2 linked regions of the Alloalcanivorax dieselolei B5 genome follow. The protein of the gene in region 1 interacts with the protein of each later gene in a pairwise test. Links are inferred from orthologs where the notes say so. Each region holds a gene or a part of one and is shown on either strand. Other genes may lie near its edges.

Region 1 (2,811 bases):
TCAGGGCCCGCCAGATCAGGCTGCGGTCCACGGTGGCGTCGATGCATTGGCCAGGATCCGCCCGCTTGATGGTATCCACCACCGGGCAGGCCAGGATTCCGCCCTGCTCTCCGACGCCGTCGATCAGCTTCTGGATATCCGACAGGCGTACCAGAGGGCGGGCCATGTCATGTACCAACGCCCAGGCGTCCGGGGCCTGTTCCAGCACCGCCTGGAGGCCGGCCCGCACTGACTCGGCGCGACTGGCGCCGCCGGTGACGGTGTGGATACGCGGGTGGTCCTGGAGCGACAATCCATTAAGCGACAATCGCGGCCACCAGGGGTCACCCTCAGCCACCGCCACCACCACACAGGACAAGGGCGCGAACGCCAGCAACCGTTGCAAGGTATGTTCCGCCAGGGTGCGGCCTTCCAGCGTCAGATATTGTTTGGGCAGGCTGGCGCCCATACGCGCGCCGACACCGGCGGCGGGCACCACCGCGTACAAAGGGAAAGGCTTAACGCTTGTCGTCACGGGGTGTGTCCGGTTCCAGGATCAGGAAGAAGGTCTCGCCGTCACGGATCATGCCCAGATCCTTGCGCGCCAGCTCCTCCACCGCATCGCTGCCTTCCTTGAGATCACGTACGTCCGCCGCCATCAGGCGGTTCCGTTCACTGAGCGTGTGGTTTTGTTCGGAGAGCGCCTGAACCTCCTTTTTCAGGGTCGCCACATGGCGCAGGCTGCCCTCCCCGAACCACAGGCGCACCTGCAGTACCACCAGCAGCAAAGCCAGAACGGCGAGCATGACCTGGCGGGCCGGGGACAGTTTCATGGGCAATCCTCATCACGGGCGGCCGCTGGCCGCCCGTCGCTCCTCACAGGAATTTGAACTCTTTGCGGCCTTTGTAGGCGGCACGGCCCAATTCCTCTTCGATACGGATCAGACGATTGTATTTGGCCACTCGGTCGGAGCGGCACAGAGAACCGGTTTTGATCTGACCGGCGGCGGTGGCCACCGCCAGATCAGCGATGGTGGTGTCGGCGGTCTCACCGCTGCGGTGGGAAATCACCGCGGTGTAACCGGCGTCCTTGGCCATCTTGATGGCGTCCAGAGTCTCCGACAGGGAACCGATTTGATTGAACTTGATCAGGATGGAATTGGCCACGTTCTGGTCAATCCCCTGCTTGAGGATCTTGGTGTTGGTGACGAACAGATCGTCCCCCACCAATTGAACCCGGCTGCCCAGGGTCTGGGTCAGGATCTTCCAGCCTTCCCAGTCGGACTCATCCATGCCGTCCTCGATGGAAATGATCGGATAACGGTCACACAGCTCGGCCAGATAATCACTGAAACCGGCGGCATCCATGCTGCGCCCTTCACCGGCGAGCACGTACTGGCCGTCCTTGTAGAACTCGCTGGAGGCGCAGTCCAGGGCCAGGGTGATGTCGTCACCGGCTTTGTAACCGGCCAGGTCGATGGCCTTCATGATCGCTTCCAGGGCCGCTTCGTTGCTGGGCAGGTCCGGAGCGAAGCCGCCCTCGTCACCCACCGCCGTGCTCAGGCCCTGTTGCTTCAACACGCTTTTGAGGGCGTGGAACACCTCGGCGCCGTAGCGGATGGCCTCGGCCACGGTGGGAGCGCCCACCGGCTGGATCATGAATTCCTGAATATCGACGTTGTTATCCGCGTGCTCACCACCGTTGATGATGTTCATCATCGGCACCGGCAGGGAGTACTCGTTGTCGTCGTCCTGCAAATCGGAGATGTATTCGTACAACGGCTTTTGCTGGAATTGCGCCGCGGCCTTGGCGGTCGCCAGGGACACCGCCAGGATCGCGTTGGCGCCGAGACGGCCTTTGTTGTCGGTGCCGTCGGAGTCGATCATCAACTGATCCAATTCACGTTGGGCGACGGCATCGCGGCCCACCAGCAATTCGCGGATCTCGGAATTGACGTTGCCCACGGCCCGGGTCACCCCCTTGCCCAGATAGCGGTCTTTGTCACCGTCACGCAGTTCCAGTGCTTCGCGGGAGCCGGTGGAGGCACCACTGGGGGCACAGGCACTGCCGCTGGCGCCGGATTCGAGAATCACATCGGCTTCAATAGTGGGGTTACCGCGGGAATCCAGAATTTCGCGGGCCTTGATGTCGACGATCTTGGACATGGGAGAATTACTCCAGAATTTCAAATTCAGTCGTTGTCGAAGGCGGGGAAGGCCTTGACCGTATTATCCAGGGTTTGCAGCTGCGCCAGGAATGGCTCCAGGCGATCCAGACGCAGGGCGCAGGGGCCATCACATTTGGCGTTGTCCGGGTCGGGATGGGCTTCCAGGAACAGGCCGGCGATGCCCTGGCTGATACCGGCACGGGCCAGTTCCGCCACCTGGGCGCGGCGGCCACCGGCGGAGTCGCTGCGGGCACCGGGCATTTGCAGGGCATGGGTGACATCGAAGAACACCGGATAGCCGAAGGTCTTCATGATGCCGAAGCCGAGCATGTCCACCACCAGGTTGTTGTACCCGAAGCTGGAGCCCCGCTCACAGAGGATCAACTGGTCGTTACCGGCTTCCTCGCACTTGTGCAGAATGTGGCGCATCTCTTGGGGCGCCAGAAACTGGGGCTTTTTGATGTTGATGATGGCATCGGTTTTTGCCATTGCCACCACCAGATCGGTCTGCCGGGCGAGAAACGCCGGCAGTTGAATGATGTCCGCCACTTCCGCCACCGGCGCCGCCTGATAAGGCTCGTGCACATCGGTGATCACCGGGCACTGGAAGGTCTGTTTGATCTCCTCGAAGATCTTCAGTCCTTCTTCCATGCCCGGCCCGCGA
Region 2 (4,353 bases), 1.0 Mb from region 1 along the record:
CTCCACCCGTGACCCGAAAACGCTTTGACGACCTGGACTGCTCCGTGGCCTGCGCCCTGGATCAAGTGGGCGACTGGTGGTCACTGCTGGTGGTCAAGGAAGCCATGCTGGGTACCCGCCGTTTCGTCGACTTTCAGCAGCGGCTGGGGATCGCCAAGAATATCCTTTGCAACCGCCTCAACCGGCTGGTGGACAACGGTGTGATGAGCAAGGTGGATGCCGGCGAGCACGGTACCCGCTACGAGTACCGGCTCACCGACAAGGGCCGTGACCTGTTCACGGTGATCACCGCGCTGCGGCAATGGAGCGAACGCTGGAACGGCAACCGCGACGATCTGCGGCTGGTGGACCGGATCAGCGGACACCCGATCCGCCAGCTCCATGTGGAAGGCGGTGACGGCCAGCCCCTGACCGTCCGCGATGTGCGTTTCGAGAACACCAGGGTCGGACGTCTGGCGACGGACACCTGATCAGAAGCGCGTTTCGATACGACGGGCGGTCCAGTAATGAGAACGCCAGTAGACATTGTCCAGCGACGAGACCATCACCCCACGGCTGGTGGAAGCGTGCATGAAGCGGCCTCGGTTCATATAGATCCCCACATGGCGAACACCCCGGCCGGTGCGAAAGAACACCAGATCGCCGGTCTGCAACTGATCCTTGGCCACTTTCTCCCCCACTCTCGCCTGCTGGTCCGTGGTACGTGGCAGGCGCACCCCCAGACGGTCATGGAAGGTGAGAAACACGAAGCCGGAACAATCAACGCCCTTGCGGGTCATCCCGCCCAGCCGGTAAGGCGTGCCTTCCCATTCTCGCAGTTGCGCGCTGAGCAAAGCGTGCACCATCCCCGGATTGGCCATATCCACGGAGTAATCCTCCATCGACACGGTCTGCTCCGGGTCGGCGTGGCTGCCCGCTTCCGGCTCGTTCCGATCCTCCACCACCACCGGCCGGCTGGCACAGCCGGCCAGCAGCAGGCACGACAAAATCACTCCGCTTACCAGGCGCATTCGATAGTCCGCTTCTTCCTTGTCAAAAGGGTAGCAGCGCCACCCATAACGGCACCACCGCGCCGTAGGCAACGACGATGGCCGGGTGCAGCTTCTGCAACGCCCGCTGCATCAACCAATAGGAAAGGATGCTGGTGAACACCGCCAAGTAAACCAGCCGCCACCAATGATCCCAATGCCACTGCGCCACTTCCGGTAACCGAGTCACGCCCACCAGGCACAGCAACACGCCGGCGAACAGCAGGCTCCAGAACGTGGTGGTGGCCGCCGCGGCGGGCAGCCAGTTCCGCAAAATAGCCCCACGGGATAACACCGCGTAGCCGATCACCGCCGCGCAACCGAGCAAATAGACCTGGCTACCCGGCCGCGCCAACAGCGCCACCAGGTCGGTGGGCGCCGGCAGGATCCAATACTGGATCACCAGATACAACACCAAGGCGAACACAACCAGCGGCACCGGGTGCAGATACTCCCGGTTGGCGTACCAGGCCAGAATCGCGGTACCCGGCGGCGACAACAGGTACAACAGAGACAACTCGATGCTGCCAACAGTTCGCAAAGCCTGGAACTGTGCCCAGAAAAACACCGCCAGCAGCGCGCCGAGGATCGCCCAGATAATTAAACGGCGCGGATTGATCGCCACCCGGGTGGCCACCGGAGCCAATAACAGCGCGGCGATCAGAAACCGTACGCCGGTCAGCGGCAACGGGTGCGCATCCCGCACCAGATATTCCGCGGTGGGAAAGGAGGTCCCGATCAGCAACGACCACACCAGCATTTCGCCATGCCCGGCGGCACGGGTGCGGATGCCGCTCATTCAGGCCAGGGCCAGTTCGGCACGCATCTGTTCGATCACCGCGCCATAGTCGGCCTTGCCGAAAATGGCGGACCCGGCGACAAAGGTATCGGCGCCGGCGGCGGCCACGTCGCGGATATTTTTCTCCGACACACCGCCATCGACTTCCAGACGGATCGGCCGTTCCTGCCGGTCGATCAAGGCGCGCACCTGCTCGATCTTCTTCAGGGTGCCGGGAATGAACGTCTGCCCGCCGAAGCCCGGATTCACGCTCATCAGCAGAATCATGTCGAGCTTGTCCATGACGTATTCCAGGCACTCCGGCGTGGTCGCCGGATTCAACACCAGCCCGGCCTGGCAGCCGGCGTCCCGGATCAGTTGCAGGGAGCGGTCCACGTGGCGGGACGCTTCCGGATGGAAGGTGATCATGGAGGCGCCGGCGTCGGCGAACATGCCGATCAGATCGTCCACCGGCGACACCATCAGGTGCACGTCGATGGGCGCTTCGATGCCATGTTTGCGCAGCGCCTGGCACACCATCGGACCGATGGTCAGATTCGGCACATAGTGGTTGTCCATGACGTCGAAATGAATCACGTCGGCGCCGGCGGCCAGTACCGCCTCGCATTCCTCTCCCAACCGGGCGAAATCCGCCGCCAGGATAGAAGGCGCGATCCAGGGGGCTTGCTTACCCATCAAGTTCTCCAGCACTGCCCGGGCCCGCGGGCTCAGGCGCGTAAAAAGTGATCCAGTTGTTCCAGGCGTCGCGGGGTTCCGATGTCCCACCACTGCCCCCGGTGATGTTCGCCGCTGACCCGCTCCGCCGCCATGGCCGCGCGCAGCAGTGGCGCCAGCTTCTGCTCGCCGGATGCCAGACCATGAAACAAGGCAGGGTGCAGACAAGCGATGCCCGCGTAGGTCAGCCGCGAGGCGCCATTATCCCGTACCCGGCCCTGCTCTGTTAAATGGAAATCCCCGTCCGCATGGTGCGGCGGGTTATCCACCAGCACCAAATGCGCGCGGTCGGCCGCCAGATCCAGGTTCAGGCGACTGAAATCGTAATCGGTCCAGATGTCACCGTTGACCAGCGCGAACGGCTCATCGCCGAGCATCGGCAAGGCGCGAAGTATACCGCCCGCGGTTTCCAGTGGCTTGCCTTCATGGGACCAGCGGATATGCACACCGAGACGCTCGCCGTCCCCCAGCCGTGCCGGCAGTTGCTCGCCCAGCCAGCCGGTATTGATCACCAGCTCACGGAACCCGGCGCGGGCCAGCCCTTCGATCAGATGTTCGATCAACGGTTTGCCGCCCGCTTCCAGCAACGGCTTGGGGGTATGGTCGGTGAGCGGCCGCATGCGATTGCCATAGCCCGCCGCCAGGATCATCGCCCGCATCAGGGACACGCCCATTCGTCCAGCAGCCGCCCCAGGTCCGCCAATTCCGGACGGCGGCCGATCACGGTACGCAGGTAGGCGAAGAAGCGGGACACGTCCTTCACATAACCTGGTTTGCCGTCCCGGTGCCGGATCCGGGAAAAGATACCGATCACCTTCAAATGACGCTGGACCCCCATCAGGTCACACCAGCGCAGAAAGGTATCGAACTCCGGCAGAGGCAAACCCGCGTCCAGACCGCGCTGATGGTATAGCCGCAGCCAGTCCAGCACCCGCGGCTCGGGCCAGCTGATGAACGCATCCTTGAACAGACAGATCGGATCGTAGCTGATCGGGCCGAGCACCGCGTCCTGGAAGTCGATGACCCCCGGATTGGGCTCGGTCACCATCAGGTTGCGCGGCATATAGTCCCGGTGCACGAACACCCGGGGCTGCTCCAAAGCCGACGCCACCAGCAGATCAAACACTCGTTTCAGACGCTCCTGCTGTTCCCCGGTGGGTGTCAAGGAGCGTTCATGCCGCAGATACCATTGCGGGAACAGCGCCAGCTCCCGGCGCAACAGCGCCTCGTCATAGACCGGCAAGCCGTCGGCATCGGCATGGACCTGCATCCGTACCACGGTATCGATGGCCTGACCGAACCAGGCATCGGCGTTGCGGTCATTCAGGGCCCGCAACCAGGTATCCGTGCCGAGGTCATCCAACAACAGATAGCCACGCGGCAGATCGCTGGCGCGGATCCGGGGCACATTGACGCCGGCGTCGGCCAGTCGCCGGGCCACGTCGACAAAGGGCCGGCAGTCTTCCTGTGACGGCGGCGCGTCCATTGCCACCAGCGAGCCCTGCTGCAGCGAATAACGAAAATAGCGGCGAAAACTGGCATCCACGGACGCCGGCACACCCATCACCGCCTCGCCGGTCTGTTCACCAACCCATTGATCCAACGCGGACTTGCGCGGATCCCGATCATCCTTCTCTGGCTGCATTGCCCATCCCATTCGTTTACACTGCGGCGATTGACGAAGACTACCGTGTCGCCCTGTTTCCTGCCCCGAGGTGCCCCGACCCGAGCGCCGGCATCGGGAAACACCGGGACAAATCCCGGCCAAGGGGGGCGTCCAGCGGTTTAAAACGGCCTTTTTACCTGTTCTGA

What was found. Proteins that work in one complex are often made in the same cells at the same time.
Region 2: the proteins of eno (region 1) and rpe interact in binary tests that used the Escherichia coli proteins (3 or more experiments, as listed by UniProt). The link is inferred for Alloalcanivorax dieselolei B5 from one-to-one orthologs.

Annotation. Positions count from the first base shown.
Region 1 is NC_018691.1:2,108,516-2,111,326, reverse strand. It holds eno (phosphopyruvate hydratase), read right to left. Parts: upstream 2,146-2,811; coding sequence 856-2,145; downstream 1-855. Other genes in the region: kdsA (3-deoxy-8-phosphooctulonate synthase), read right to left, coding at 2,172-2,811; B5T_RS09545 (FtsB family cell division protein), read right to left, coding at 498-812; ispD (2-C-methyl-D-erythritol 4-phosphate cytidylyltransferase), read right to left, coding at 1-514. UniProt on the Escherichia coli protein: Catalyzes the reversible conversion of 2-phosphoglycerate (2-PG) into phosphoenolpyruvate (PEP). It is essential for the degradation of carbohydrates via glycolysis.
Region 2 is NC_018691.1:1,065,155-1,069,507, reverse strand. The notes cover bases 666-3,458. They hold rpe (ribulose-phosphate 3-epimerase), read right to left. Parts: upstream 2,503-3,458; coding sequence 1,828-2,502; downstream 666-1,827. Other genes in these bases: B5T_RS04840 (aminoglycoside phosphotransferase family protein), read right to left, coding at 3,200-3,458; murU (N-acetylmuramate alpha-1-phosphate uridylyltransferase MurU), read right to left, coding at 2,535-3,200; B5T_RS04855 (DMT family transporter), read right to left, coding at 1,033-1,827; B5T_RS04860 (C40 family peptidase), read right to left, coding at 666-1,010. In the rest of the region: B5T_RS04865 (winged helix-turn-helix transcriptional regulator), read left to right, coding at 9-470; more of B5T_RS04860, read right to left, coding at 471-665; more of B5T_RS04840, read right to left, coding at 3,459-4,186. UniProt on the Escherichia coli protein: Catalyzes the reversible epimerization of D-ribulose 5-phosphate to D-xylulose 5-phosphate.